Regions from separate parts of the Tepidibacillus fermentans genome, predicted to be linked through region 1. Evidence: riboswitches for the same ligand, from Rfam matches in the RefSeq annotation. Region 1 holds a riboswitch; each other region holds the start of a gene.
What was found. A riboswitch is a leader RNA that binds a small molecule or an ion and turns the genes downstream of it on or off. The one in region 1 is predicted to bind S-adenosylmethionine.
Positions count from the first base shown of each region.

Region 2: it holds a riboswitch for S-adenosylmethionine, as region 1 does, so the genes downstream of both, EDD72_RS10730 (methionine ABC transporter ATP-binding protein) here and metX (homoserine O-acetyltransferase MetX) in region 1, are expected to answer to the same signal.
Region 3: it holds a riboswitch for S-adenosylmethionine, as region 1 does, so the genes downstream of both, EDD72_RS04545 (homocysteine synthase) here and metX (homoserine O-acetyltransferase MetX) in region 1, are expected to answer to the same signal.

Region 1 covers NZ_SMAB01000010.1:40,514-50,760, forward strand. Annotated here, with positions in the region: gene EDD72_RS07595 (homocysteine S-methyltransferase family protein) at 1-691, opposite strand, end outside; gene EDD72_RS07600 (ASKHA domain-containing protein) at 712-2,553, opposite strand; gene EDD72_RS07605 (homoserine dehydrogenase) at 2,581-3,888, opposite strand; gene metX (homoserine O-acetyltransferase MetX) at 3,875-4,966, opposite strand; SAM riboswitch class I at 5,035-5,139, opposite strand; SAM riboswitch class I at 5,247-5,350, opposite strand; gene EDD72_RS07615 (cell wall hydrolase) at 5,516-5,950, shown strand; gene gerQ (spore coat protein GerQ) at 5,966-6,382, shown strand; gene EDD72_RS07625 (class I SAM-dependent methyltransferase) at 6,655-7,350, shown strand; gene EDD72_RS07630 (acetate uptake transporter) at 7,401-8,009, opposite strand; gene EDD72_RS07640 (carbon-nitrogen hydrolase family protein) at 8,347-9,204, opposite strand; gene EDD72_RS07645 (aldo/keto reductase) at 9,243-10,025, opposite strand; gene EDD72_RS07650 (inorganic phosphate transporter) at 10,190-10,247, opposite strand, start outside.
Region 2 covers NZ_SMAB01000021.1:2,623-12,869, forward strand. Annotated here, with positions in the region: gene EDD72_RS10705 (NAD(P)/FAD-dependent oxidoreductase) at 1-116, opposite strand, end outside; gene EDD72_RS10710 (DUF1802 family protein) at 129-716, opposite strand; gene EDD72_RS10715 (M48 family metallopeptidase) at 975-2,267, opposite strand; gene EDD72_RS10720 (MetQ/NlpA family ABC transporter substrate-binding protein) at 2,469-3,305, opposite strand; gene EDD72_RS10725 (methionine ABC transporter permease) at 3,328-3,987, opposite strand; gene EDD72_RS10730 (methionine ABC transporter ATP-binding protein) at 3,968-5,002, opposite strand; SAM riboswitch class I at 5,119-5,227, opposite strand; gene EDD72_RS10735 (hypothetical protein) at 5,582-6,037, opposite strand; gene EDD72_RS10740 (hypothetical protein) at 6,437-6,718, shown strand; partial or broken gene EDD72_RS10745 (hydantoinase/oxoprolinase N-terminal domain-containing protein) at 6,941-7,136, opposite strand; gene EDD72_RS10750 (dihydrodipicolinate synthase family protein) at 7,329-8,237, opposite strand; gene EDD72_RS10755 (TRAP transporter large permease) at 8,268-9,539, opposite strand; gene EDD72_RS10760 (TRAP transporter small permease) at 9,541-10,068, opposite strand; gene EDD72_RS10765 (TRAP transporter substrate-binding protein) at 10,130-10,247, opposite strand, start outside.
Region 3 covers NZ_SMAB01000005.1:33,549-43,795, forward strand. Annotated here, with positions in the region: gene EDD72_RS04525 (transketolase family protein) at 1-324, opposite strand, end outside; gene EDD72_RS04530 (transketolase) at 317-1,156, opposite strand; gene EDD72_RS04535 (YitT family protein) at 1,213-2,085, opposite strand; one part of gene prfB (peptide chain release factor 2) at 2,117-3,166, opposite strand; one part of gene prfB (peptide chain release factor 2) at 3,168-3,242, opposite strand; gene EDD72_RS04545 (homocysteine synthase) at 3,600-4,889, opposite strand; SAM riboswitch class I at 4,961-5,076, opposite strand; gene secA2 (accessory Sec system translocase SecA2) at 5,158-7,671, opposite strand; gene EDD72_RS04555 (hypothetical protein) at 7,831-8,082, opposite strand; gene hpf (ribosome hibernation-promoting factor, HPF/YfiA family) at 8,311-8,859, opposite strand; gene EDD72_RS04565 (amino acid ABC transporter ATP-binding protein) at 8,980-9,702, opposite strand; gene EDD72_RS04570 (amino acid ABC transporter permease) at 9,695-10,247, opposite strand, start outside.

The DNA of each region.
Region 1 (10,247 bases):
TGGGTAGATTGGTTGAGTGTACTAATGTTTTCACAACTTCTTCTAATTGTTCTGGCCCTACGGAACAGTTTACTGCGATGACAGATGCTCCTAAACGTTCTAAGACGACAGCTGCCGTTTGCGGATCTGTTCCTGTAAATGTTCTCCCATCTTCTTGGTAACTCATACTTGCGATGACAGGAAGATGGCTATTTTCAGTGGCTGCCATCAACGCTGCCCTCATTTCATTGATATCTCCGATAGTCTCAATAATAATCAGATCGGCCCCTGCTTCTGTAATTGCGATAACCTGTTCTTTATAGACTTCATAAGCCACATCAAAAGGTAATTCCCCTAAAGGTTCAATGAGCTTTCCCGTTGGACCAATTGAAGCAGCAACATAGCCATAGCCATGATTGTTTACCGCTTCTTTGGCAATTTGGATTGCTGCATGGTTTATCTCTGCCACCTTATCATCTAGTCCATATTCTTCTAAGCGGATTGCTGTCGCTCCAAAGGTATTGGTTGTAATAATGTCAGCTCCCGCTTTTAGATAATTCTCATGAATCTCTCGTATTTGTTCTGGATGGGTAAGATTCCATCCTTCAGGACATTCCCCAGCAGGAAAATTTCTTTCCTGAAGTTGGGTTCCCATTGCGCCGTCAAAAACGACAATTTTGGATTGAATCAATTCTTTTAACCATTGACTCATGTTCCCTCACATCCTTTACTCTATTTCAACCATCTCTCTGTTTTTGGAAAATCTAAAGATTCTACGAAAACTCGTTCATACCCGTTAACTTCGGATAGGTTATAATGTTCAATCTCACTAGCCAATTGAATCCCTTTTTGCCATTCTACTTTGGATAAAAGTGCAAGCTTGGCTCCATAACCAGCGGCATTCCCAACCGTCTTGATCTTATTCTCATCGATCTGCGGAATTAAGCCAATTCGTTTCGCATTATAGCTATCGATATAACTTCCAAATCCACCTGCTAGATAAAGTTGGTTGATTTGCTCAGGTGCAATCCCTAATTGATTCATCAGTAATTGGATTCCTGTATAGATGGCTCCTTTTGCTAATTGCAACTCGCGAATATCTTGCTGAGTTAATGTAATCGCTTCACCTGTTGCACTCTTTTCAGGTTCCACGATGATAAACTCATTGCCTGTTTCTTTCTCGATAATTCGTTTCTTTAAGAAAAAGGAGACAATCGGTGGGACCTCCTGTTTATTTTTTATTCTTCCTGATGGATCAATAATGCCAATTCGTAATAATTCAGCAACGAGGTCTACTAATCCAGAACCACAAATTCCTTTTGGTTTGGTATTTCCAATCACCTCATATTTTAAATCCGTTTCAATCCAAACATTCCCGATGGCTCCTTCAATTGCCCTCATCCCGTGGCGAATTTGGCCACCTTCAAAAGCAGGCCCTGCTGGCGATGAACAAGCGACTAATCGATCTTTTGTCCCTAATACCATCTCTCCATTTGTCCCGATATCGACTGCTAGGGTAAGTTGTTCCTGTTCATACATTTTCGTTGCTAAAATTACTCCAACGGTATCTGATCCTACAAATCCCCCTAAATTGGGTAAGACTCTTACAAGAGCATTAGGGATATTTAAATCAAGCTCCCTAGCAAAAAGCATAAACTCTTGCTGAATCACAGGAATGTGCGGAGCCTGACCTAAGGATTTTGGACTAATTCCCAATAATAAGTGTTGCATGGTGCTATTTCCGACAATCGTACAATCCAGAATGTTCTTTGCATCAATCTCTGATTTTTCGGTGAGTTCAGAAATGATTTCATTCATCACTTCAATGACTGTTTTCTGCAACACTTTGACTCCGTTTTTCTTTTCTATCGCATAACTAATACGTGAAAGCACATCAGCACCATATTGTGCCTGCCGATTCAAACGAGAAGCTACCCCTAATTCTTTACCTGAGTTTAAGTCTAGTAAATAACCAACTACACTCGTAGAACCAATATCAAATGCGATACCAAATAATTGATCTGTGGTATCTCCTCTTTCTAAATGAATCACTTTTCCATTAGGGTCAAGCGTTAAGGTTAATCCTTCTTTTTCTCGAATCAATACAGGAACTTGTCTCAATTGTTCTAAGGTAAACTCTAGTTTTTCTACATCTGAAAGATAATCATAAATGGAATGTAGATCAGAAACCTCTGGATTTTGCATTGGAATATATATTTTTCGTAAAAAAGGAAGGAAGTCAAAATCCCTTTCTACGCTATTTTCCATTACTTGAAGTTTTTCTTCTTGAAGTTGAGGAACTTCAATATGTAATCCTTTATCAATCAATATTTGACAAGCAAGATGGTACCCTTCCCTTTTTTCGCCAGAAGTAAGAACTTGTTCTTCTGTACGATTCCAAGGAAGGGATTCTTTGATTTTTACTTTACATGTACCACATCGCCCTGTTCCCCCACATGTAGCAGGTAGCGGTATCTCTTCATTTTGAATCAGATCAAGAAGTCTTGTTCCTGTCTCTACATATCGAGTGATTCTTGTCTCTCCTTTTTCAATAAAGATTGTTCTTGTTGCCATTTTTCTCCCGCCTTACCATGATTTCTTTCATGCATATACTTTTCGCTTACTTTTCTCCTCTTGCTCTTGCCAAGTAGAAATAGGATACCATTTTAATCCCCAGTATTGTTTTTCTACTTGATAGAGAAATTTCTTGATGTCATCTCCCCTACCTGAAATGACATAACCAGTGGTATATTCCTGATTGGGTAATTCTATCCATTCACTGGCATGAATCGTTATGCCGAACTGTTGAAATGAATTTTTCAATAATAAATCCTCATTCTTCCTGTGTTTTTGTTTTGATTGTATAACAAACCAATAGGATTGGTCTCCTTTATGCTCAGCAATTGCTTTCCATTTAACCCCTCTTTTTGGAACACCCAATTTCTGTCGTTGCCATACATTGACGAGATCTTCGATAATTGCACTAGCAGTGGCTAAAGAGCCTGCACCTGATCCTTGAAAAAACAATCGTCCTGCTAGATCCGTTTCGATTACAATTCCATTTTCAACACCTTCTACATAATAAAGAGGGTGTGACTTTGATAAAAAGGTTGGTTTTACTTTTGCCTCCCAACGATCATGGTTCTTATATAGTGATCCGATCAATTTTAAACGTAATCCAAATTGTTCGGCAAGCGTCAAGTCTTCGATTAATACCTGTTCAATTCCTGATCGATCAACATGATTCCAATTCGGTTGTTCATCAAACACTAAATCACTTAGAACCATTAATTTAAAAAAGGCGTCCCATCCTTCAATATCATTACTTGGATCTGCTTCTGCATACCCTTTTTCTTTTGCTTCCATTAACGCTTGCTCAAAAGAGATTTTTCCTTTCCGCATTTGTGTCAGAATATAATTCGTCGTACCATTAAGGATCGCTTCAATTTTTGTGATATGGTTTACTTGTAATAATTCTTGTAATGTACGAATGACAGGAATAGCACCAGCCACACTTGCTTCATAGGCTAGTTGAAAACCAGTTTGTTCAGCAATCTTACGTAATTCTTTTCCATGGAAAGCCATTAATTCTTTATTTGCTGTAATCACATGACACCCTTTTGTTAATGACTGCTCAATATATGTTCTTGCTGGTTCAATTCCACCAATCATTTCAATCACAAAATCAATCTCTGGCAATTGAAGGATATCCACATAATCAGTAGTAAGGATAACCGAAGGATCAAGATCAATCTCTCTTTTTTTTTCCTTATTTTTAACAAGAATTGCAACTACCTCGATCTTCTTACCTAATACTGCTTGAAGTTGAGTCTGATGTGTTTGAATCGTCTCATATACTCCTTTACCTACAGTACCCAAACCTAATAATACGACTTTAATCGATTCCATATATACCCTCCCTCACTAGATGAGCCCATTTCTCAAATTCAACTAAAAATCCATCATGGCCAAATTGTGTATCTACTTCGATGAATTTAGCTCTTCCACCTATTTTCTGGTAATGCTCGACTAGTTGTTCTAATTCTTTAGGTGGATAAAGCAAATCCCCTCGAAATCCAATGGCGATCATCGAAGCTTCCATTAGCTCTAAGGCTTTTCTCCAATCCCCACGGTCTTTTCCTAAATCAAATCGATCCATCGCTTTTAATAAATAAAGATAACTATTCGCGTCAAATCTCCGAGTCAATTTTTCTCCTTGATAACGTAAATAAGATTCCACTTCAAAAGTAGTCTCGTCATGACGAATACCCCAATTCGCATGTTGTGCTCTTTGAAAGCGAGCATTAAAGAGTTCAGCTGATCGATACGTAACCATCCCTACCATACGAGCAATTTTTAATCCATTAATCTGTTCATTTGAAAGATAATCCCCTTGATTCCATGCTGGATCATTTATGATTGCCAACCTTGCGATTAAGTTATAAGCAATCGCATAATCACTAAGATAGGGTGTGACTGCAAGAAGAATCAGCGTATCCATAAAATCAGGATAGAGAACCCCCCACTCCAATACCTGCATCCCACCTAATGATCCACCGATAATCGCCTTGACATGGTCAATTTTCAGCTTTTTTAAAGCGAGATATTGAGCGTGAACCATATCACGAATGGAGATGAATGGGAAATTAGCTCGATAAGAATTGCCTGTATCTGGGTCAATGGTTAATGGGCCTGTTGATCCATCACATCCACCAATCACATTCATCGTGATCACTTGAAATTCTTGCGTATTAATCGCTTTATCTGGCCCAATCAATCCTGACCACCAACCAGGGTTTTGTTCTGTTCCAACGGCAAATTGATTCCCTGTTAAAGCATGACATACAAGAATAACTGGTGCTTCCTTTGATCCTACCCGTTCATAAGCAATCTGTACATTTTTTAACTTTTTCCCTGATTCTAAAGATAACTCGCCAATTTCAATGACACTTGCTTCATAGGGTGATTGAATGATCGTTGTTACCATTAAAGTCCCCCCCCAAAAAGATAAATAAAAAACCCTCTTCATAAGAAGAGGGTAGTTCTTTTACACTCTTCTTATCTCTCGGAGATGATTCTCCGCAGGAATTGGCACCGCGTTTTTATAAAACCGGTTGCCGGGCTTCATTGGGCCAGTCCCTCCACCTCTCTGGATAAGAATAATCAATTAATATTCTCTTTTATTATTTAGATAAAATAACATGAACTCCGTAACTTTCATAAACATGAAAAAACCCTCTTCATAAGAAGAGGGTAGTTTTACGCTCTTCTTATCTCTCGGAGATGATTCTCCGCAGGAATTGGCACCGCGTTTTTAAAAACCGGTTGCCGGGCTTCATTGGGCCAGTCCCTCCACCTCTCTCGATAAGAAATCCTGTGTCGTTTTAGATTGTTAATGACATCATATAATCATTACCAGTCTATGTCAAGACAAAATTGAAATTTCTTTCCTTTTCGAGATTTCCTGTGATAATTTTTCACCATTTTTTTTAATCAAAATATATTGTTATAGAGGCCTAATGTGCGAGGTGAGTCAATGGCTGTTATTAAAACAAACATAAACGATTTGAAATTACTAGCTAGATTAATGCGGGCAGAAGCAGAAAGTGAAGGGAAACTTGGGATGTTGCTAGTTGGGAATGTTGGAGTAAACCGGGTTCGAGCCAATTGTTTAGATTTCAAAGGAATCCGAACCGTGCCGCAAATGATCTTTCAATCCCCAGGAGGATTCGAGGCTGTACAAAAATCCTATTTTTATCAAAGAGCACGCACTTTAGAAATCCAATTAGCTCGAAAAGTGGTCAATGGAGAAAAATATCATCCTGCTACTTTTGCCCTATGGTTTTTTAATCCAGGAAGAAGAAGTTGTCCTAGTAGGTGGTATATAGCATGGAATACAGGACGATATAAATCCCATTGTTTTTATGCACCTACTTATTCAGACTGTCCTTCAGTTTATGGAACTTTTTAAAAGGAGTGATTGTTTATGTATCCATACTATCCTTATTTTTATGATCTATTTTCAGCATCTCAATATGATCAAAATTTCCCCCAACCTATAATGCCGATGCAACCAATGTATCCAATGCAACCCATGATTCCAACACCCCAAGCCCCTGAACGCGGGATCGAAATTCCAGGGCAATTACCTTTAGAGGAATCCTATATTGAAAACATTTTGCGATTAAATCTCGGAAAAATTGCTACCATTTATATGACTTTTGAAAATAATAAAGAATGGAATGCAAAGGTGTTCCGCGGAAGACTAGAAGCAGCAGGTAAGGACCATATCATTATTAGTGATCCTGAAACAGGGAAACGGTACCTCTTATTGATGGTTAATCTTGACTATATTACTTTTGATGAAGAACTGAATTATGTTCCTCCAGCGATTCCAAGATAAACCCCCATGCTGTGCGCATCGAAAAAAGGCAGGAAATTAACGATTTTTTCCTGCCTTTTTAAAACCCATGGCTTGTATGATTCTAACGCACTCCGATACCTCGCGGTTTTCCTTGAATAAACAGTCGGTAGGAAAACTCGCTCGCTAAAGTCGCCCTTATAGAATCATACAAACCTATTTTTATTGCATTTCCTTTGATTCTTTGAATATTCCCCCTTATATCTGGAAATATTTTAGATGTTTAAACAAACGCTTAATAGGGGTTTAGGAAAATGAAGGAAATTGAAAGAATCAAAGAAGCCTATGCAAAACGAAACCAACTTGCCAGACAAAATTGGTATGAACCTTTAAATCCGGTCGTTTATTTAACCCAACAAGAAAAAGAACGAAAACTGATTCAGTTGTTGAAATGGGCAAAACTTGAACCTTTAGCCGATAAAAAAGTTTTAGAAATCGGTTGTGGTTCAGGTGGGAATCTTCTTCATCTCATTCGCTTAGGTTTTAAACCAGAAAATCTTGTTGCCAATGAACTATTAGAAGAAAGGGCCTTTCATGCCAGAAGAACATTACCGGTCGTTACCAAAGTGATGATTGGTGATGCTTCTACCCTTGATATGTCGGATCATAGTTTTGATATTGTTCTTCAATCAACGGTTTTTACATCCATTCTTGATGAAGAGTTTCAACAAAAATTAGCCGCTAATATTTGGCGGCTTGTCAAACCTGGTGGTGGTATTCTTTGGTATGATTTTGTTTATAACAACCCTAATAACCCTGATGTAAAAGGGATTCCCTTAAGAAGGATTAAAGAATTATTTCCCGAAGGTCAAATTAAATCTTGGCGTGTAACTTTAGCACCACCGATTAGTAGGCAAGTGGTTAAAATTCATCCTGCTTTATATCATCTTTTTAACTCGATCCCTTTATTACGTACCCATCGATTATGCTGGATTTCAAAACAAAAATAGGGGCCTGAACCCTTACTTTTGGGTCAACCCCCTTTTTGTTATTTTACAAATTATTTAAAAATTCCTAATGGCTTACCAGTTGGTAAAAACTGACGACCAAAATGGTGATTTAAAACAGTTGCAGCCGACCCATAAAAAGAAACCATTGAGATCGCAAGTTCTGACCATGCCGCCAGTTTATGAGAAAACTCAGGTAGTATCTGGAACGAGCTTAGGGAAAGACCAATAAATAAAAGATCAATAAGTACAAAAATGATAAATAAAACTTTATTCGTTTCCATTGATCCAATCGTCATATAAATACTAAAAATTAAATAACCAACAAAAGCAAAACCAAGTTGTTTGATATCCACATCTGCTTTTAATTCTTCACCAAAAGCACCCATTTGAATTAACCAAGTAATTCCTACTGCAAACCAAAAAAATGCGTAAGCAGCAAATGCAGTACTTCCAAAGATATTATTCCGTTTCGAATCATTAATACTTGCAAACAATTGAGCAAATGCACCTAAAAATAATGCCCATGGAACTGCATACGAAAACCCTTGTGTTATTCCTAACTTCTGGGATGAAGCCACCAACGTTACAATGGCTAACCCTAATAAACCAATTCCCCCTGGCTCTACCACACTAAACTGTTTTTCTTCATTCCCACTCATTTTAGATTATTCCCCTCCCATTTTCCTATTGCTTTAAACTTTGCACTATCCCTTATCTATGACAAAGTTATCCATGTTCTAATGGTAACAGAAATATTTTCTAAATTCAACAAAAATAAAGAATTTTTCAAATATTGAGTATTTACATATAAAAAGAGCCTGCATAAGGCAGACCCTAAATCATGTAGACGCTATTCATTTATAAACGGGTTTTCCCATTCCATTAATACACTATAATGATGGGATTCTTCGTCCTCTAGATAATTAGGAATCACGGCAATGGGCATTCTTTCACTCCGTTAAACAGATATCGTTCCTTATAAAACATATGATCACCCTACTTCCAATCAGGATACAAGTCTGTTCGTCTGTCTCTCCAAGTCGTGACAGAGCCGCTTTCTCTAACCTTATATAAAAGTTCTAAATCAAGATCAGCGGTTATCACCATGTCGTCATTAATTTCCCCTTCTGCTAAAATTCCTCTTGGTGGGAATGGAATATCATTCGGGGTGATAATTGCTGCTTGACCAAAATTGGCTCTCATAAAGTCAACAGTTGGTAATGATCCGATTGTCCCTGTTAGGACAACATAGACTTGGTTTTCGATCGCCCGAGCATGACTTGTATAGCGAACCCGGTGAAAACCATGGCGATCATCGGTACAAGACGGGCTAAAAATAACATCCGCGCCTTTTGCTTTGGCCATTCTTACAATTTCCGGGAATTCAATATCATAACATGTTAAAATGGCGATTTTCCCTTTCTCTGTATCAAAAACTTTGAGTGAATCACCAGGAGTAATTTTCCATTCTTTCACTTCCGTTGGTGTCATGTGAAGCTTTGCTTGTTCTTCGATTCTTCCATCTGGATAAAATAAGTGCGCTGTATTATATAATTTCCCTTCCTTTTCAATAATATGAGTTCCGCCAATGATATACATCTGTTTCTCTTTTGCAAGATTTTGGAACAAGTGAAGATACTGCTCTGTAAAAGATGGTAAATCCTGAATAGTTAATGCATTCTTTTTTTCATCACCAATGGATAATAGTTGGGTAGTAAAAAATTCTGGAAATAACAGAAATTCGGCGCCAAATTCTTCTGCTGTTTTTACATAATGTTCAACTTGCTTAGCAAACTCTTCGAAACTGTGAATTGAATGAAGATGATACTGTACAGCAGAAACTCGCATTTTCATCGTAAGCCCTCCTGTCTTTTGATCTTAAAATACCTAAATTAAAAATCAAAGTTATCCGGGTCTGCTCCTAATCTTTGGTTTTCATTTAATTCATCAATGGCTAGCATGTCCTCTGTGTCGAGTTCAAAGTCAAAAATATCTGCGTTTTCTTTAATTCGATCTTCATGTACAGACTTAGGGATCGTAACTACTCCATGCTGTAAATCCCATCTTAGTACGATCTGTGATGGCTTTTTGCTATATTTGTTAGCTAATTCGACAATTGTTGGTTCGTTGAAAATTTGACCTTGCATCAGTGGTCGCCATGCTTCTAATTGAATATTATGGGTTTTGCAAAAATGAAGTAATTCTTTTTGTGTAAGTCTTGGATGAAATTCAACTTGATTCACCATGGGGATGATCTCAGCATCTGCCATCACATCTTCAAGGTGATGGATTTGGAAATTGCTTACCCCAATTGCCTTAACATAGCCATCTTTGTACAATTTTTCGAGAGCTTTCCAAGTTTCTTTGTATTTCCCTTTCACAGGCCAATGAATTAAATAAAGATCAACGTATTCTACACCTAACTTCTTTCTGCTCTCTTCAAAGGCTTGTAGTGTAGATTCATATCCTTGACGGTTGTTCCAAACTTTTGTCGTGATAAAAATCTCTTCTCTTTGTACCCCTGATTCTCTTATCGCTTTTCCAACTCCTACTTCGTTATCATAAAATGCCGCCGTATCGATACTCCGATAACCAACTTTTAATGCCGTCTTTACTGCGTTTTCAACCTCTTCCCCTTCTTTTGCCTTATAGACACCAAGCCCAAGCCAGGGCATTTTTACCCCATTATGTAATACGGTAGAGTCGGTAATATTAAATGGCACGATAATCCCCCCTGATCCATATTGTGAAATCGGTCTTATTATAACCTATCTTTCTTTTTTATATATAGTTGAAGTTTTTTAGGAAACAAAAAAGACTCATCTGAAACTGAGCCTTTTTAAAAAAGTGCGAGCAGTTGATAGATCATAGCAGCAATAAGGGCTGATAGTGGGAGG
Region 2 (10,247 bases), on a different contig from region 1:
CGTGTAATTTGTGATTTGCCATCATTTAATACAAGTGTTTTTAAGCCTGCATTGGCTGTAAAAATAGCTGCGGATAAACCTGAAACTCCTCCGCCAACAATAATAACGTCAAACATCGTTTCTTCACCTCATTCTCCATTTTCTAAAATTTCATGAATGATTTTCACTTGCTTTGCAAATTCCTCATCGGTTAAAACAGGGATTGCATTGGTTTGAGGAAGTTTCTCTTCAATGAATACCCAAGATTTGCATCCATTATACTCATCTTTTAGAGAGATATGAATCGGTTGTTCCAATCGGTATACCCTTACCAAGAGGACATGAAGGGGACTTTGCTTCTTCCAATGTAACTTTGTTTCTGCAAAATTTTTTGACCAGATGTGATAAGGAAGAAGTTTTTCTATAAGGTTTTCATCTTGTAATTGAATATCTTCTACTACTGCTGCTAGGTATTGGATGTCTACTAGCTTCTTCTTTTCATCAAATTGTTTCAATGTCTCATCAATCATGGATTGAAATTCTGATTTTAGTAATTCCTTTTTTTGATGTAAATATGTAGGAAAAAGATAGAAGATTTCTTCTTTTAATTGAAATTCTTTGGTTTCCTCATGAATCCCGCCTTTTCTCATTAAGAGAATTTGGGTACCATTTGCAAGTGCTTCGATATTAACAGCCCATTCTTTCAAAGCAACCGGTACAATTGGTTGCTTGATCATTTCAATTCCCCCTTTCATTCACAATGTTATATTACCATATTTTTTAAACATTTTAATATATAAGAAGTGTTAAAGATTAACCCAAAAATGAATCAATGTTAGAACATACAAGATACATCAGGTTTGTATATTCCAACGCGCTCCGTTGTCCGTGTATTTCTTTTAAAGGAGCTATTGCTCACAAAATTTTGTACTCTGTTGTGTCACGAAGCAAAAAAACAGCGATAGTCTTTACCTATCACTGTTTTCCCATCCCCCTTATTCTTTTGTCCTTTTCTCCGTGTTTTGTTTTTGAATCTGCTTCGTTTCATTACTGATGGTATATAACCTCTCTACCATTGTCGGATGAGTGTATAAGAATACTTTCACCAACTCTGGTGGATTAGGTTCAGTTAGACTATTGATTGTCAATTTTTGAAAAGAACGAATCGCTGCATCTGGATTATGTGTCATTCGAATTCCATATTCATCAGCAGCTCTTTCCGAATATCGAGAAATCGTATTTTCTATTGGTGAAATGGTAAAGTTTAATAATGAAAGAAGTAGCAAAAATACAGGAAGAGAATTTAGCTCAGCGACTCGTTCTATTCCCCAATAATGTCCAAACCGTCGAACGACCCAATGTACCAATCGATACACAAAGTAAAAAAGAAAAAATGACGCAATGATCGATCCTAATAACATCCAATAAATATGATGATAGACATAATGCCCCATTTCATGTGCCATAATAAACAGTATTTCATCCTTTTCTAATTTATTTAATGTCGTATCCCAGAGAACAATTCTTGCATTCGATCCGATTCCTGTTACATAGGCATTCATAGCAGTTGTTTTTTTAGACATGTTCACTTGATAGACTTGATCTGCAGGAATATCCGCTCGTTCGGCTAATGCAAGAATCTCCCCTTTTAATTCTTGGTTTTGTAAGGACTGGAAATCATTAAAAATAGGGTCAATGACAACCGGCTGAATAAAATACATCATGATCGTTAGGGGAATCGAGATCAACCAGAACCAAAACCACCATTTTTTTGGTGATTTTCGAATGATGGTATATAAAATCCAAACCATCGGAATCGTTATCACAAGATCCAGTAATATGCTTTTGCCCTGATCAGTCATCCATGCCTCAAAAGGTTGAACACTGATCCCATAATCCCGGCTTACCTTATATGAGTAATATTTCAAAGGAAACTGTAACAAAAACATGACGATACTTAATAAAAATACATAAATACTCGCCTGTAAGAATAAGGACCGTTTATGTATTTTTTTCGCGATAAAATAAAAAGCCGTGGAAAGACCTGTACCTAAGACGAAGAGATAAATTGCCCATTCCCATGGTACTCCCATGAAAAAAAGAAAATCCTTGATTCTTGAAAAAATAGTTGCTGTTTGTAGTTGTTGACTTGTCATAAATGTCGCTGGATCGGCCGGACCACCGGCATATGAACTTGGAAGTGCTTGATGGGTTTGAAACAAATAATACGACATAAAAATGGCATAAATCATAAATAAAAATATAAAAACCTTATAAAAATTTTTCAAAATGCTCCCTCCCTTAGCTTGTATATTTTATCTATATGCAGCTTATCCCTATTTAAATCAAAAAAAAAAGGGCTGAATCACAAGGATCAGCACCCATCTTAAAATTACTTTATATAGAGTAATCTCTTTTAGTTGACAATATATATTGTATCTGCGATGGCTGATCTTTATTTTTAGGTCAGCCTATTTAAATGAAGATTTTTAGAAAGCTGGGACCACTGCCCCATTATATTTCTCTTCAATAAACTTTCTTACTTCCTCAGAATTTAATGCCTTTACTAATTTTTGAATTGCTTCTTTATTTTCATCGCCTTTACGAACGACTAATACGTTAGCGTAAGGAGAATCTTTATCTTCAATGAATAAAGAATCTTTTACAGGATTTAATTTTGCTTGTAGAGCATAGTTCGTATTGATGACAGAAAGTGTTACATCTTCTAAAGATCTAGGAAGCATTGCCGCATCTAAAGGTACAATTTCTAAATTCTTTTGATTCTCAACAATGTCTGAAACTGTTCCTTTAATCCCAACACCATCTTTAAGCTTAATTAATCCTGCTTTTTGAAGAAGCACTAGAGATCTTCCCATATTTGAAGGGTCGTTTGGAATAGAGACCTTTGCTCCTTGAGGTACTTCATTTAAATTTTTCACCTTTTTAGAGTAAATACCCATTGGTTCAACATGAACTTTCGCGATATTTACCAAATTGGTGATGTTACGTTCTTTTGTGAACGATTCTAAGTAAGGAACATGTTGAAAGAAGTTCGCATCGAGTTGTCCTTCAGATAATTGAATATTGGGTTGAACATAATCTTGGAATACTTTGACGTCTAATTTCACGCCTTCTTTTTCTAAAGTTGGTTTAATTTTTTCAAGAATTTCAGCATGTGGTACAGCTGTTGCACCAACAACTAAGGTAATTGCTTCAGTTTTTCCTTGACCAGCATTTGCTCCTTGATTCTCTTGCTTGGTACCACCACAAGCTACTAAACTTAAACTTAAAATCGCAACGAGAAGAATAACAAATAATTTCTTCATTAAACTTTCCTCCCTATATTTATTATTTTTTATCTATTCTCTTAGAGATGTGATCCCCAAGAGTTTGAACCAATTGGACGAGAAGTAGAATAACAGCAGTTGTAACTAACATAACAGGTGTGTTATAAAGCTGATAACCATAAATAATTGCCATATTTCCTAGGCCGCCGCCGCCCAGAACTCCAGCCATAGCTGAATAGCTGATCAAGGCAACCAAGGTAACAGTAATCCCTGACAGAATGGAAGGCATCGCTTCAGGTAGGTAGACTTTAAAAATGATTTGGCGGATATTCGCCCCCATCGATAAGGCCGCCTCAATGACCCCTTTATTCACTTCTCTTAAGGAAGTTTCAACTAGCCGAGCGAAAAATGGCGCAGCCCCAACGATTAAAGGTACGGTTGCAGCCGTAGAGCCAATCGGTGTCCCTACTATTTTACGAGTAAAAGGAATTAATAAAACCATCAAAATAATGAATGGTATTGAACGGAAAACATTCACGATGACAGATAAGATGATATTGAGTATACGGTTTTCTAATAATTGTCCCTTATCCGTTAGAACCAAAAAGATTCCTAATGGTATTCCAAGGATGACGGTAAATAAACCCGATATTCCAACCATATATAATGTTTCTAACGCTGCTTCAAATAGCTGCGTCCATTCACTTGGTTCCAACCACATTCTCCACCACCTCCACTTCTACCCCGCAATTTGAGAGAAATTGAATCGATTCGTTTAATTTATCTACTGTTGTCTTCACTTGAATATATAACGAACCATAGGAAGAACCTTGAACATATTGAATGTTTCCTTCTAAAATATTGGCCTCAACATCTAATGTTTTCACCCAGCGACTAATAATTGGCTGGTTGGCGTTTTCACCGACAAATTTACATTTTAAAATGTAACTTCCTTTTTCCAACGGGATTTGGCGAATGGTTTCTTCTGTATCCATATGTTCAGTTACTTGCTTGACAAACTCTTTAGTAATTTGTTGTTTTGGGTGGGTGAACACCTCTAGTACAGGGCCTTCTTCAACAATTTCTCCTTGATCGATCACAGCTACTTTATGACAAATTTTTTGAATCACATGCATCTCATGAGTAATTAAGATAATGGTAATTCCCATTTTTCGATTAATCTCTTGCAACAGCTCAAGGATTGAATCCGTCGTTTTGGGATCAAGCGCGGAAGTAGCTTCATCACTTAACAATACCTTTGGACGGTTCGCCAAAGCTCTAGCAATCCCTACTCTTTGTTTTTGCCCACCACTTAATTCTGAAGGATAGGCATTTGCCCTTTCTGTTAAACCAACAAGATCGATTAACTCATTCACCCTTTGATTGATCTCTTCTTTTGGTACACCAGCAATTTCTAAAGGAAAGGCAATATTCTCAAAAACCGTTCGGGACCATAATAAATTAAAGTGTTGAAAGATCATCCCAACTTCCTGTCTCGCTTTACGAAGTTCCTTCTGACTTAATCGGTTCATTTGGCGACCATCTACCCAAATTTCCCCTTCTGTTGGCTCTTCTAACATATTGATTAAGCGGATCAATGTACTTTTCCCAGCCCCAGAGTAACCAATGATCCCATAGATTTCACCTTTTTCGATTTCTAAATTAATTTCCTTTAAGGCAACAACTTCTTCTTTGTTACCGTTATATACTTTTTTCACCTTATGAAGTCGAATCAATTCTATTCACCACTTTCTATGTCACAACAAAGCTTGTTGATATTTTTCTACATTGACAAAATAAAAATCCTTTCTGAAAAACTCAGAAAGGATCCCTAATTTTAACGAAAGTCCTTTCCTTATCTTTCAGAACAAAAAGTCCTGCAGGAATTGGCACCTTCCCATAATATTATGGTAGGTTGCCGGGCTTCATAGGGCCAGTCCCTCCACCTCTCTAGATAAGGATACAACACTTATTCACTTCATCAAATCAATGCTTCATAACAGATGAATAAATAGTACCACCTCATAATAAAACTGTCAACAAAAATTTTATAACGAAAATTATGGATAAATATTACAAAACTTTTCGTAGGAATGAAAGAGTACGCTCATTTTGAGGAGCATTAAATATTCTTCTGATAGGTTTATGGATGACACTTCAAATGGCTGTCTATTCATAGATCATCATATTATTCGACTGATGTCGTCATCTTCTACTTTGTCTTAAGTTTTAGCTTAACGCTACTAACCAACTTGATTGAAAAAAATGAATCAAGACTTAAAATGAGAAAAAGGAGCCTCGAACTCCCTTTTCTTTCATATTGCAGTAACTTTTTTTGATCTTCGTGAGATAAAATCAATCTTTTTGGCTAAATGATAAAGTTGTTGGGTTGTTTTTGTTTTTATGACAATCTTTTTCGTACCAGATAATTCTTTAAAACAAGATATTGTTAGTTTATTGGGTTCATACTTTACCGATTGAATGGCTTTTGCTGGAATGTCTATGTAAGCATATTTTGGTTCTAAAAAACCAATAAATAATCTCTTACTATAGACTACCACATCTAAGTCTGCAAGATACCGATGATAATCGGTTATTAATTCTTTTACCTTTCCATTATAGAGAATAAAATCAAATCCATCGGTTTGCAGCTGAATGATATTAGATTGTTCCTTTTTGGCCGTTTTTGGTTTTTTAACTAAAAAGTAATAACTGATGAGTAAGAAAAGAAGGATCAAAAATATCGTTATAAACCCGATCACGGTTATCATTCTTTTCTCTCCTTTCAGGAGTTAAAGCTTCCGTTATTCCTTCCCTTTTTTTGCTTTTCTTTTTAATTTTGGTGAGGATTGAACCATTTGTTCTACCATATCAATATGAGGCGGGATTTTTTGTTCTTGATCCTTTTTCAAATGGATTCCCCTCCTTTTCCTTTGTTAAAGTTACGTTACCCGATTCATGAAACCATTATTCGATGAATCAATCACTTCCATTTATTCACAATGAATCAAAAAATTATTAAAATAAATTGATAAAATTAATTCAATTGATGATTGAAATTTATCGAATAGTTGCATAACATATAATAAAAAGAAATTAGAAGTTAGAAGTTAGATTAGATAAATTGGCGAGAAGCCAATTTTTATCATTGAATGCGAGGGGAAAAAATAATGGAATACCTCTGTCCATTATGTGAAAAAAAACTAACTAAAATTGAAGAAGGTTGCGAAAAATTGCATCAATGGTTTGCAGAACTTAAGGGTAAAACATTATGGAGGATTCGTTATCTGAATAAGTATGAGTATATCTTTTTGTCTGAAGATGACTTTCAGCGTTTACAACAGCAAGGTGCTATGATTTTAGATGAGACTACCCATTGGGAACAGTTTGACCCTGATAATTTTTCGGGAATTACAACATCAGGAGATCGCGTCTCGATATTTGAAGAATAAAATTGGTCATTTAAAATCCCCTATATAGTAAACAGATCTCTATTCTGTCTAATATAAGGGGATCATATTATGTCAAAAGGTTTTTCTTATTTACTCATTTCTTCCTTATGAGATTTATTTTCTATTTTTAATTTCTCCAAATTTCGGGTGTAAAACGATCAGGGGCAATTCTTGTTTTTAAGTCCATGAATATGTAGTAAGAAATACCAGTAATGATTAATGATTGAACAGCTGAGTAGTACCATGAATAAATGTTTCTATATCTCTCGGATCCAAATTACTTTTCTCAATGACATCAATTACGCCTTGTTCAAAATTTGGAGGGGTAGTATGACTTTTAGCAATGCCGATTCTCCCATCATCATCAACATAGTACTAAGTCCGTAAAGGTACCCCCTATATCTATAGCTACTCTCATAATAACCACCTTTCTCTGATTCATAATGATTCAAAAAAAAAACTGGAGTAATAACGCAAAGAACTACTACTTCTTGTTGTAAAGGATTAATCCAATAGTGTGGTTTCAGTGTTTATTTGCAATAAAAAAGGATAGTGTTTTCACTATCCCAATATAGATAACCCATAATTTACTCCAAATATGTTTCATTAATTATAAAAGAGAGGCATCTTTTAATATTGCAATCAATTCTTGCTTTTTCTCCTCACTTAAAGGACGAGCAGGTGGGAGAACATGAGTGGAAATATCAAGCCCTCTAAGTTTTGTTGCCTCTTTAACTACATTTACAAATGGAGAATCTAACTTATACATAAGAGGCAAGAATGCTAATCTTTTGTGTAACTCAATCGCTTTTTCATAATCCCTATTCTGGAATGCTTGATAGATTCCTACCGTTAATTCAGGTGCAAAGTTTCCACTGGCTGAGATCGAACCATCTCCACCAAGGGAAAGCGTATTTAAAAGGTGATCATCAAAACCTGCTAAAACAGAGAAATGAGGATGTTTGCTTTTTACTTTCAGGATCATTTCTCGAATATGCCCTGCCATATCAACCGTTTCTTTGATACCAACAATATTCGGGTATTTATCTACTAACTTTAACACGATTTCCGGTGTTAAATCTTGGCCTGTCAGATTTGGGAAGTTATAGAGTAAAATCGGTAGTTCCGTGTTTTCGGCGATTTCGCCATAATGAGCCAATAAATTCTCTTCCGTTAATGGCCAATAATATGGATTAATAATCACAACACCGTCTGCTCCGATTTCTTTAGCATGTTGGTTGAGAGCAATGATTTCACGCGTATTGGTTCCACCTGTTCCGATTAAAACGGGTACTCTATCTTTTACATATTCTGTTGCAAATGCAGCAACTTCTTTTCGCTCTTCAAAAGACATCTGGCTAAACTCGCCACCACTACCTAAGAAAAATAATCCATGTACTCCCGAATCAATGAGAAAATCAATTAATTTCCCCATTCCTTGGCGGTCCAATTTTAGGTTTTCGTTAAAGATGGTTGATACTGGTGGGATAATGCCTTTAAAAAGACCATTTTGAACCATTATAATCCCCCTATTTTTTTAAATCTTTTTTTAAGCAAACCACCCAAGCGGAACGGTTACTAGTTCGGGAAATAAAACTAAAAGGAATAAGATAATTACTTCAACAATTAAAAATGGTAATACACCCTTAGAAATTTCAACTAAACTTATCTTACTAATTCCACACCCTACATATAGTACAGTACCAACAGGCGGTGTAATTAACCCTATCGATAAGTTAATAACCACCAATAATCCAAAATAAACGGGATCAATTCCCACTTGAGTAATCACAGGCAATAAAACAGGTGTGAAGATTAAAATTGCTGGAGTTAAGTCCATAACCATACCTACTAATAATAAGAAAATCATAATAATGATCATTAAAATGGTTGGATTAGTTGTAAGCCCTTGCAAGAACTCGGCTAATTCTAAAGGCACTTGAGCAACTGTGATGACATAACCAGAAACTATTGCGGTTGCAGCTAAGAACATAACAACTCCAGTTGTTTTGGTTGCTTCAATAAATACTTTTAGTAAATCTCTTGGTTTCATTTCTCTATAGCCAAAACTAACAATTAATGCATATACTGCAGAAACTACGCCTGCTTCGGTAGGTGTAAAAATACCTCCACGTAATCCAACGATAATGATTAGTGGGAGCAATAATGCCCAAAATGCTCTTTTAAACGCTTTCCATCTTTCTTCTTTTGTTGCTTTTGGCATGGTTTGAGCATTATCTTTCTTAGCTACAAAATACCATACCGTAATTAAACCAGTTGCCAATAAAATTCCAGGAACAATACCTGACATAAACAACTTAGTAATTGAAACTCCACCAATTACTCCAAATAGGATCATCGGAATACTTGGAGGAATAATAGTTCCAAGTATACCTGTTGCAGCTACTAAACCGGATGAACGATTGACATTATAACCTTTTGCTACCATCATTGGGATTAGTATGGCACCTAAAGCTGCAGTATCCGCTACAGCGGATCCAGACAATCCAGCAAATATAACACCTGAGATAATCATTACATAACCTAAGCCGCCACGAATATGACCGACTAACGAACTGGCAAAATCAACGATCCTTTGAGAAATTCCACCAACATTCATGATTTCCCCGGTTAATACAAAGAATGGAATGGCCATTAGCGCAAAACTATTCGCACCATTAATCAAATTCTCAGCAATTATTTGAGTGTCAAAAATACCTAATGCTAACATCATTGCTATGGCACTAAGTAACATTGAGATAGCTATAGGAACACCAATAAGTAAGAAGAAAAATAAACTTCCTAAAAATAACCATATCATTTTATTTCCCCTCCCTTAACTTCACTGTTGAATCCATTTCTGTTTTGACCCAAGGAGGAGGATCTTGATTAAAGAAAACAAAACGAACGGTCTGAACGATGCTTATAGCAATCATAACTACCGCAGCAAATAATCCGGCCCAATAGAGGATATTTATAGGAATTCCTGTTGCAGGTCCCTTAACTAATTTATTTAATTCCATCATTTTCAGTAATCCATCTATAAATAATCCTAAAACAACTACAATTAAAAGATTTGATATAACATATAATATTTTTTGTATAAATAAAGGGAGTTTCGCTGTTAGTAAGTCTACCCCTAAATGGCTTTTATCTTTTAATGCTACCACTGCTCCTAAAAATACAACCCACACAAATGCGAATCGGGCTATCTCTTCCGACCATGTGAGCCCAGAATCAAATCCGTATCGGAGAACAACATTTAGAAAAACGAGAATAACCATAATACTAAGGACCAATACAATAATCGCATTTAAAATGCCATTTAACAATTTTAATAGTTTCTCCATCTCGCCTCACCTCTTAATGGATTGATATTGCCATGGGATTTATTCCCATGGCAATAGTTTATTACTTAGAATTACGAACTTTTTCTACAAACGCTTTTGCCCAATCATATTGTTTATATAGATCTTGATATACGGGGTCCATTGCTTTAACCATTTGCTCTTTAAATTGAGCGTCAGGA
Region 3 (10,247 bases), on a different contig from region 1:
TCCGGAGTGAGTCACAGCGATTTTCACATTTAACTTCGGATAGCAGATCGAGTTACGAATCATATCCCCTACACGTAAGGTTCCAAATAAAGCAAAGGTACTCACAAACGGAATCTTTCCTGTTGTTGCAAGACCTGCAGCAGTTCCAATCATATTGGCTTCAGCGATCCCCATATCAAAGAAACGCTCCGGATATTTTTTCGCAAAATCGATCGTTTTCGTTGACTTAGCGAGATCTGCATCTAAGACAACGATATTTGGATATTTTTCAGCAATTTCTACTAATGCTTTCCCATAAGCATCACGGGTTGCAATTTTAGTCATTTTGCTTCCCTCCCAATTCTTCTAAAGCTTGTTGTAATTGTTCCTTATTAGGTGCTGTTCCATGCCATCCGACTTGATTTTCCATAAAGGAAACCCCTTTTCCTTTTACAGTATTGGCAATAATCAAGGTTGGTTTTCCTTTGATTTGTTTTGCTTCTTGGATGGCATCATGGATTTGATTCATATCATGGCCATCAATTTCAATCACATGCCAACCAAATGCGTGGAACTTCTCATCCACAGGTGCTGGGTTTAGTATATCTTCAACCGAGCCATCAATCTGCAGATGGTTATAGTCAAGGATTGCAGTGAGATTGTCCAATTTGTAATGAGCAGCTGCCATGGCTGCTTCCCAAATCATTCCCTCTTGGATTTCGCCATCACCAATCATGACATAAACGCGATAATCTCTCTGATCTAATTTTCCGGCAAGTGCCATACCATTGGCTGAAGATAATCCTTGTCCTAATGAACCCGTACTTTGTTCTACTCCTGGTAGAGATTTACGACTTGGGTGTCCTTGAAGACGAGAATTAATCTTACGGAAAGTCATTAGCTCTTCTTTTGGAAAAAATCCCTTTTCTGCTAGAGCAGCGTAAAGAACAGGACTTGCATGTCCTTTGCTTAAAACAAAGCGGTCACGATCTGGATCCTGGGGATTCTGAGGATCAATCTTCATCTCATGAAAGTATAAATATGTAACGATGTCTGCGGCAGATAAAGAACCACCAGGATGTCCCGAATTGGCCTCAGCTACCATTTTTACAATATCTTGACGAATGGTATTGGCAATTTTCTTTAATGAAGAATGTGTTTGTTCATCTAAAGGCATATTCTTCCCTCCATAACAAGAATATAGATTTTCTATGTGATTTGGCAAATCGTACATCAATGTGCACGAAAACCCTCACCTAACACCTCATGAGTATCTGTGACAATGACAAAAGCATTTGAATCAACGGATTTAATTAACTCCTTTAATCGCGTTGTTTCCCTTTGGTCAAAAACAACCATCAAAACATCTCTTCTGTTTCCTGTATAAGCTCCTTTTCCGTTAAGAATAGTGGCCCCCCGGTCTAAATCGTGGAGAATTACTTGTCCAATTTGCTCTTGTTGTTCTGAAATAATAAAGGCCAGCTTCGAATACGCTAACCCGATTTGGACAAAATCAATCGTCTTACTGGTTAAAAATAACGAAATCAATGCATAAAGTGCATTTTCAGGACCAAAAACTATTCCAGATGTAAAAACGACCAAACCGTCCATCAGTAAAACAGCAAAACCTAAACTGATACCTGTATACTTATGTAAAATTTGTGCTGCAAGATCAGTTCCCCCTGTTGAAGCTTTTCCTCGAAAAACAAAACCTAAGCCGATTCCAAGTACTACACCGCCATAAACAGCGGCTAATAAGGGAAAATGCGTGATCGGCTTTAGATTTTTGGTAATTAAAACAAAGAAAGGGAGGATGATGGAACCGAATGCAGTTTTTGCTCCGAATTTTTTCCCAAGTAAGAATAATCCAGCAATGAAAAGTGGAATGTTGAGTGACCATTGTGTAATCGCTGGCTCAATGCCAAATTGACGTTCAATGATCGTACTTAATCCACTTACACCCCCTGGGGCGATTCCATTCGGATTAAGAAATAAATTAAATGCTAGGGCGACAATCAATGACCCTAAAATCAAATAACTATATTCTTGAATATATTGATACCCTTTCTGAGATGGATTTAACTTCATTTCACGTTGTTGCTTCATAATCATTCTCCATTGAGCAGGGTTTCATCTTCTAATTGGTTGTTTCACTTTGATTCGAGATTTTACTCCTTAGATAGGAATCAATGAAAATGTCAATCTCCCCATCCATTACAGCATTGACATTTCCCACCTCAGTATTGGTTCGATGATCTTTTACCATCGAGTAAGGGTGGAAGACATAAGAACGAATTTGACTTCCCCAGCCAATTTCCTTTTGGTCTCCACGTATTTCAGCCAATTCTTTTTCTTGTTCTTCTCGTTGTTTTTCATACAATCTAGCTTTCAAAATCTTCATCGCTCGCTCTCTATTCTTGATCTGCGAGCGCTCCGTTTGACAAGTAACCACAATATTCGTAGGGATATGTGTGATCCGAACTGCCGAATCAGTCGTATTCACGTGTTGGCCACCTGCACCACTTGAACGATACGTATCAATTTTTAAGTCTTCTGGTCGAATTTCGATATCGACATCATCATCTAATTCCGGCATCACTTCAACTGAAGAAAAAGAAGTATGTCTTCTGCCTGAAGCATCAAAAGGAGAGATTCGAACTAAGCGATGTACTCCTTTTTCTGCTGCCAAATAACCATACGCGTTGTGACCTTTGATCAACAAAGTGACGCTTTTGATCCCTGCTTCATCGCCAGCTAAATAATCTAATACTTCCACTTTATATCCATGCGATTCCGCCCATCTCGTATACATGCGAAGTAACATCGAGGCCCAGTCTTGGGATTCCGTCCCCCCTGCCCCAGGGTGAATCTCTAGAATCGCGTTATTTTTATCATAAGGGCCATTTAAAAGCAATTGCAACTCATAGTCAGCAAAATTCTTGCTTAATGCTTTCACTCCTTTTGCTACTTCATGGAGAATCGATTCGTCATTCTCTTCCAACGCTAATTCTAACATAACCTGCAAATCTTCATATTCTTGCTCAAGATTAGTGATTTGCTCCACTTGTTCTTTCAAACGATTCACTTCGTTAATCACTTTTTGCGCCGCATCATTATCATTCCAAAAATCAGGTTGAGCCATTTTTTGTTCTAACTCAGCGATTCGGCTCTTTTTACTTTCTATGTCAAAGAGACCCCCTAATCTCTGCCAATCGTTTGGCCATCTTTTCTAGTTCATTCTTTAGTTCTCCCTGCGATATCATAGCTTCACCTCTTTAAATAAATCTCAAATTTCATCATACCATAGTTTACCCATTACTCCAAGGATTAGAAGTTGAGCAGAAAACTGAAACTTTCATAGCGACCATAAGCTTCTTTACTCATTTCAGTTTCCCTTCATCAACCGTACGTGAGGTTTCCCTTATACGGCTTCCGATGTTTTTCTTCCTTAGACTTTCGGTTATCCTAAGCCGCTAATTTGATTAACTTGTCTTTGATTAAGAAATTAATCTCTCCTAATTTCCCATGTTTACGCCGTTTATTCCGCTTCTTCTTCCACAATAATTAAGAAAAAAAGGTTGCTTTTGCAACCTTTTTACACTTTTTTATTTTTTTTATTTTCACTTTTGACTTGCTTGTAAGGCTTGATCTAGATCGGCAATCAGATCATTTACATTTTCAATTCCGATGGATAAACGAATCATTTCAGGAGTAACACCAGCACTAAGTTGCTCTTCAAGAGATAATTGTTGGTGGGTTGTACTTGCTGGATGAATGACTAATGATTTGGCATCTCCAACATTGGCTAAATGGGAGAATAGTTTTAAGTTGTTAATAAATTTTCTTCCTTCTTCGACTCCACCTTTAATGCCAAAGGTGAAGATTGCCCCTTGACCCTTTGGTAGGTATTTTTGTGCTAAATCATAATATTGATTTGAAGGAAGGCCCGGATAATTCACCCAAGTAACGAAATCATGGTTTTCTAAAAACTGTGCAATTTGCAAAGCATTTGCACTATGTCGCTCCATTCGTAAATGCAATGTTTCTAATCCTTGAAGAAGTAAAAAAGCATTAAAAGGTGAAATCGCTGCTCCCATATCCCTTAATAACTGAACCCTTGCTTTGATAATGTATGCTAATGATCCAAAGTCTTTGGTATATACCACCCCATGATAACTTGGATCTGGTTCCGTTAAACCTGGAAATTTACCATTATCCCAATTAAATTTGCCTCCATCGACAATTACACCGCCAATAGAAGTTCCATGACCACCGATAAATTTGGTCGCAGAATGAACAACAATATCAGCTCCATGATCAAATGGACGAAGAAGATAAGGGGTAGCAAACGTATTATCTACGATAAGAGGAATTCCTGCTTCATGGGCAATGTTGGCAACAGCCTCGATATCTAGCACATCAATTTTGGGATTTCCGATACTTTCAGCATAAATTGCTTTCGTTTTTTCGCTTATGGCTTGTCGAAAATTCTCTGTGTTACTTTGATCAACAAACTTAACCGTAATTCCTAGTTTCGGGAGTGTGGTAGAAAAAAGATTATATGTACCACCATACAAACTACTTGAGGATACGATTTCATCCCCAGCACCAGCAATGTTAAGAATTGCATAGGTAATGGCTGCAGATCCAGAAGCAAGAGCCAAGGCTCCAACTCCACCTTCTAATTGAGCCACGCGATTTTCAAATACATCTTGAGTGGGGTTCATTATTCGAGTATAAATATTCCCTGGTTCTTTTAAAGCAAATAAGTTAGCAGCATGATCTGTATCTTTAAATACATAAGAAGTGGTTTGATAGATCGGTACTGCTCTTGAACCTGTTACTGGATCAGGTTGTTGACCCCCATGTAAAGCAATCGTTTCGAATTCATAACTTTTTTCTTGACTCATCTTATTTCTCCTCTCTTTTTATGAAAATAAAAAACTCCCTCTCGATGAGAAGGAGTGAATAACCTTTCCCCCCCTCATCTTTCAGAATCATAAGATTCTGCTGGAATTAGCACCTGCCAACACAGTTAGACTGTGCGTCGGTTGCCGGGCTTCATTGGGCCAGTCCCTCCGCCGCTCTGGATAAGAGGCATAACCAATATGAAATTTTAAAGGAATTTGAATTCATTATAGTTTGACCCTGAAATCTTGTCAATCGATGAATGTGCTGCTAATGTGCTGCTCCATGACAGTGTTTATATTTCTTACCACTTCCACATGGACATGGATCGTTTCGACCGATTTTCTGTGCTGCACGAACTGGTTTTTTCTTCGAATTTGGTTCTGGATTGGTATTATCTACCGCATGACCCACAGCAACAGCCTCACGTTGAAGATGATTCTGGATTTGGGCTTTCATGATATAAGTAGCCACTTCTTCTTCGATGGCTTGGATCATGGCCTGGAACATTTCAAATCCCTCCATCTGATATTCCCGTAATGGATCTGTTTGACCATATGCTCTCAGATGAATCCCTTGCCGTAATTGATCCATCGCATCGATATGATCCATCCATTTACTATCGACGGCACGAAGAAGAATGACTTTTTCAAATTCACGCATATTCTCACCAAGTTCTTCTTCTCTTCGATGATATTGTTGTTCCACAACCTCACGGAAACGCTCCAAAATCTCTTCTGGTTCTTTGCCCCATATATCTTTTTCGGAAAGAGTTCCTTCATTTAAAAAGGTTGCATTGGCATGGTCTAATAAAGACTTCAAATCCCAATCTTCTTGGACTTGATCGGTTGGACAATGGATATTGACCAAACGTTCGGCAAAATTCATGATCATGTTGATAATGACATCACGCAAGTTATCACTTTCTAATACTTGTCTGCGCTGACTATAGATGACTTCCCGTTGCTGGTTCATCACATCGTCATACTGTAGTACGACACGACGAATATCGAAGTTATGACCTTCCACTTTCTTCTGAGCCGATTCAATTGCCTTTGTCACCATCTTACTTTCGATCGGTTGATCTTCTTCCATTCCTAGGCGATCCATCATTCCCATAATGTGATCGGAGCCAAATCTTCTCATTAAATCATCTTCAAGTGAGATGAAAAATTGACTAGAACCCGGATCTCCTTGACGTCCCGAACGTCCTCTTAATTGGTTGTCAATCCTTCGACTCTCATGCCGTTCCGTACCGATGATATGAAGTCCGCCTAGCTCAGCAACTCCTTCACCAAGAACAATATCCGTACCACGGCCCGCCATATTGGTTGCAATGGTTACTGCACCTGCTTGGCCAGCTTTTGCAATAATTTCTGCTTCTTTTTCATGGTACTTCGCATTTAATACATGATGTGGTATCCCCTTACGTTTTAACATGTCGGATAAAAGTTCCGACTTTTCAATTGAGATGGTACCCACCAGTACAGGTTGTTTTTTTTCATATCGGTGGACAATTTCGTCAATAACCGCTTTAAATTTTGCTCGTTCCGTTTTATAAACGACATCAGGTAAATCGATACGGATCATTGGTTTATTCGTTGGGATCACCACAACATCCAAACCATAAATTCGTTTAAATTCCTCTTCTTCTGTTTTTGCAGTACCCGTCATACCTGCCAATTTTTTATACATACGAAAATAATTTTGTAAGGTGATGGTTGCTAAGGTCATACTTTCATTTTGTACTTGAAGTCCTTCTTTCGCTTCAATACTTTGATGTAGACCATCACTATAACGGCGACCATACATTAAACGGCCTGTAAATTCGTCAACAATGATCACTTCACCATCTTGTACAACATAATCACGATCTCGTTTCATTAAGACAGCCGCCTTTAAGGCTTGAGTAATATGATGATTTAGGGTCATATGATTGGTATCGTAAAGGTTATCGATGCCAAATGCTTTCTCTGCCTTATCCACACCAGATTCTGTCAGATTTACCGTATTGGTTTTTTCATCTAACGTATAATCTTCATTTGCAACCAAACGTTTGACAAAATGTGCTGCTGCATAGTATAAATCGGTCGACTTAGAAGCTGTACCCGAAATAATCAATGGAGTTCTAGCCTCATCAATGAGTATACTGTCCACCTCGTCAATAATGGCAAAATTCAAAGGTCTTTGTACCATTTGTTCTTTATATAAGACCATGTTATCTCGTAGATAATCAAAACCAAACTCGTTATTCGTCCCATAGGTAATATCGGCTTGATAAGCAGCTTGCTTTTCTTCAGCAGAAACTCCGTGGATATTTAAACCAACGGTCAACCCAAGAAATTCATAAATTTTACCCATGGTATTCCGGTCACGTTGCGCTAAATAATCGTTGACAGTAACAATATGCACCCCTTGACCAGATAAAGCGTTTAAATAAGCAGGTAAGGTTGCAACAAGTGTTTTCCCCTCTCCTGTTTTCATCTCCGCAATACGTCCTTCATGAAGGACCATACCACCAATTAACTGAACATCAAAGTGACGTAATCCTAAGACACGTTGAGAAGCTTCACGCACAACGGCAAAGGCTTCAGGTAAGAGGTCATCAAACGTTTCCCCTTTTTGCAACCGTTCTTTAAATTCAGCTGTTTTTTCTCGTAATTGTTCATCGCTTAAAGCTTTGATTTGAGGTTCAAGTTGATTGATTTTTTCCACTGTTTTATTTAAACGTTTAATTTCACGCTCATTCATGTCACCGATCACTTTTTTTAGTAATCCGAACACAAGTACAACTCCTCTCACAGGAAAAAGTCTAATTTTTATTTTATCACTCTTTGACAGTTGGAGCAAAAAATCTCATTGATCCTTTTTATTTCTTTATTTATTTAACGTTTATGTCACCAATTCCGTTCCAAAAAAAACTGCCAGCTTGGCAGCAAAAGATTAAAATAATTTCCGCTTTGTGTTTTTTCCTTTATCTTGGGCAGTAATACCTAATGTTATCGCAAACAGGAGGAGAACGAACCAATGGGAGGGGATGATCATCCAGAACATAATTGTAATCACACTGAACAGAGGAGCGATCCAATCTGACTCAAAGGAATAAGACTTTTTCAATCCACTATAAACCATTTGCGTTATCGTTGAAATGGCGAAAAAAATGACAACATAAAGGAGAAATTTTAGAAATGCCATTTTTCTTCACCTCCTGACATATCCTATGTAGGCAAAAGCCTAGTGGTGCTGGTCCATTCTATGATTATATACTTTATATGCACAAACAAAAAAAATACACTCCCAAAAGTCGCTGCTTATGGAATATACAAACCTAATAAGCTAGGCTTGTATGTTTCTATAAGCTGCGACTTTCGCGAGCGTTTTCCAATCGACACTATATGTCAAAATAAACTGGACAGATTACCATTAAAATTCTGGCTCAATTAAACCATAACGGCCATCTTTACGTTTATATACAATATTGGTTTCTTCGGTTTCCGCATTGGAGAATACGAAGAAGGAATGGCCCAACATATTCATTTGCAAAATGGCTTCTTCTACATCCATTGGTTTAAGATTAAAACGTTTGATTTTGACGATTTGGAATTCTTCTTCCTCTTCATTAGCCTTTGTACCAACAGGATCCTCTTTAAAAAGGGTTTTTAGACTTCCTTGTTCCCTGAATTTTCGGTTAATTTTTGTTTTATGTTTACGGATCTGTCTTTCTAATTTTTCCACCACGAGGTCAATTGCAGCATACATATCTTCGTTTTGTTCTTCTCCACGCAGGACAACTCCTGGTAGTTGAACGGTTACCTCAACACTATGAAGATCGCGAACCACCTTCATTGTTACATAAACAGGTGCTGTAAGAGGAGTATCGAAATACTTCTCGATGCGACCCACTTTCTTCTCCACATACTCTCTTAATGCCTCAGTCACTTCAATGTTGTCCCCACGAACGATGAAATTCATGGTCACCGCTCCTTTCAAATGTAAAGATTGTCCAATTTCCTATTTTCATTATAACACATATCATTCGGTATATTCTACCAATGGTAAAAACATACGTGAACCGTCAATTGATATAAGAATTCACAATACTTTACTAAGAAAGGATTGTGTCCGTGCGTGTCTTGGTTGAGAAAAGATTTCTTCTGGTTTCCCTTCCTCTATAATTTGCCCTTGATCCATAAATACGACCCGATCAGCCACTTCTCTTGCAAAGCCCATCTCATGAGTGACCACAACCATAGTCATGCCTTCTTTGGCTAACTGTTTCATCACTTCCAATACCTCACCAACCATCTCCGGATCCAAAGCAGAAGTAGGTTCATCAAAGAGCATCACATCCGGTTCCATTGCTAAAGCTCTGGCGATCGCTACCCTCTGTTTTTGTCCACCAGAGAGTTGATCAGGATAGGCATTTGCCTTATCTAATAATCCAACTTTCCCTAAATATTTCTTGGCAATTTCTTCAGCTTTACTTTTTTCCATTCCTAACACTTTAATGGGGGCAATTGTGATATTCTCTAGAACCGTCATATGCGGGAAAAGATTAAAATGTTGAAAAACCATTCCCACATGGGTTCTTACTTTGTTTACATCGATTTTAGGGTCAGATAAATCTTCTCCCCTTACAATTACCTTTCCTGCTTGAAAATCTTCTAATTTATTTAAACAGCGTAAAAAGGTACTTTTCCCAGAACCGCTTGGACCAATGATGCAAACTACTTCTTTTGGCTGAATTTCAATATCGATTCCTTTTAAAACTTCTAAATCACCATATTGTTTATACAAACCTTCTACCTTAATCATTGGAAAATTTCCTTTCTAACCCTCTTACCCCTTTAGACAAGATTAACGTCAAGATTAAATAGAGTGCTGCCACTGTTAAATAAGGACCAAAAGAGGTAAAGGTATTTTTTGCCGTCATTTGTCCCGCATAAGTTAATTCAGGTGTCGCAATGACAGCGAGCAATGACGAATCTTTTAATAAAGCAATAAACTCATTTCCTAAAGGTGGTAACATTCGTTTAAATGCCTGAGGCAAAATAATATATCTCATCGCTTGACGATAAGTCATTCCCAAAGAACGAGCCGCTTCCATTTGCCCTTTATCAATCGATTGAATCCCTGCACGGAAGATCTCTGCCACATAGGCACCTGAGTTTAAAGATAAAGCGACAAATCCAGAAAAGATGGCCGATGGAGCCTCATCGCCAAAAATAGCAGGCATCACGGCAAAATGAACAATTAAAATCTGAACAAATAAAGGTGTCCCGCGAAAAAGATCCACATAAGCCCGACTTAATATACGGAATATCCGCTGTTGAGATAATTGACCCAACCCCAAAAACAAG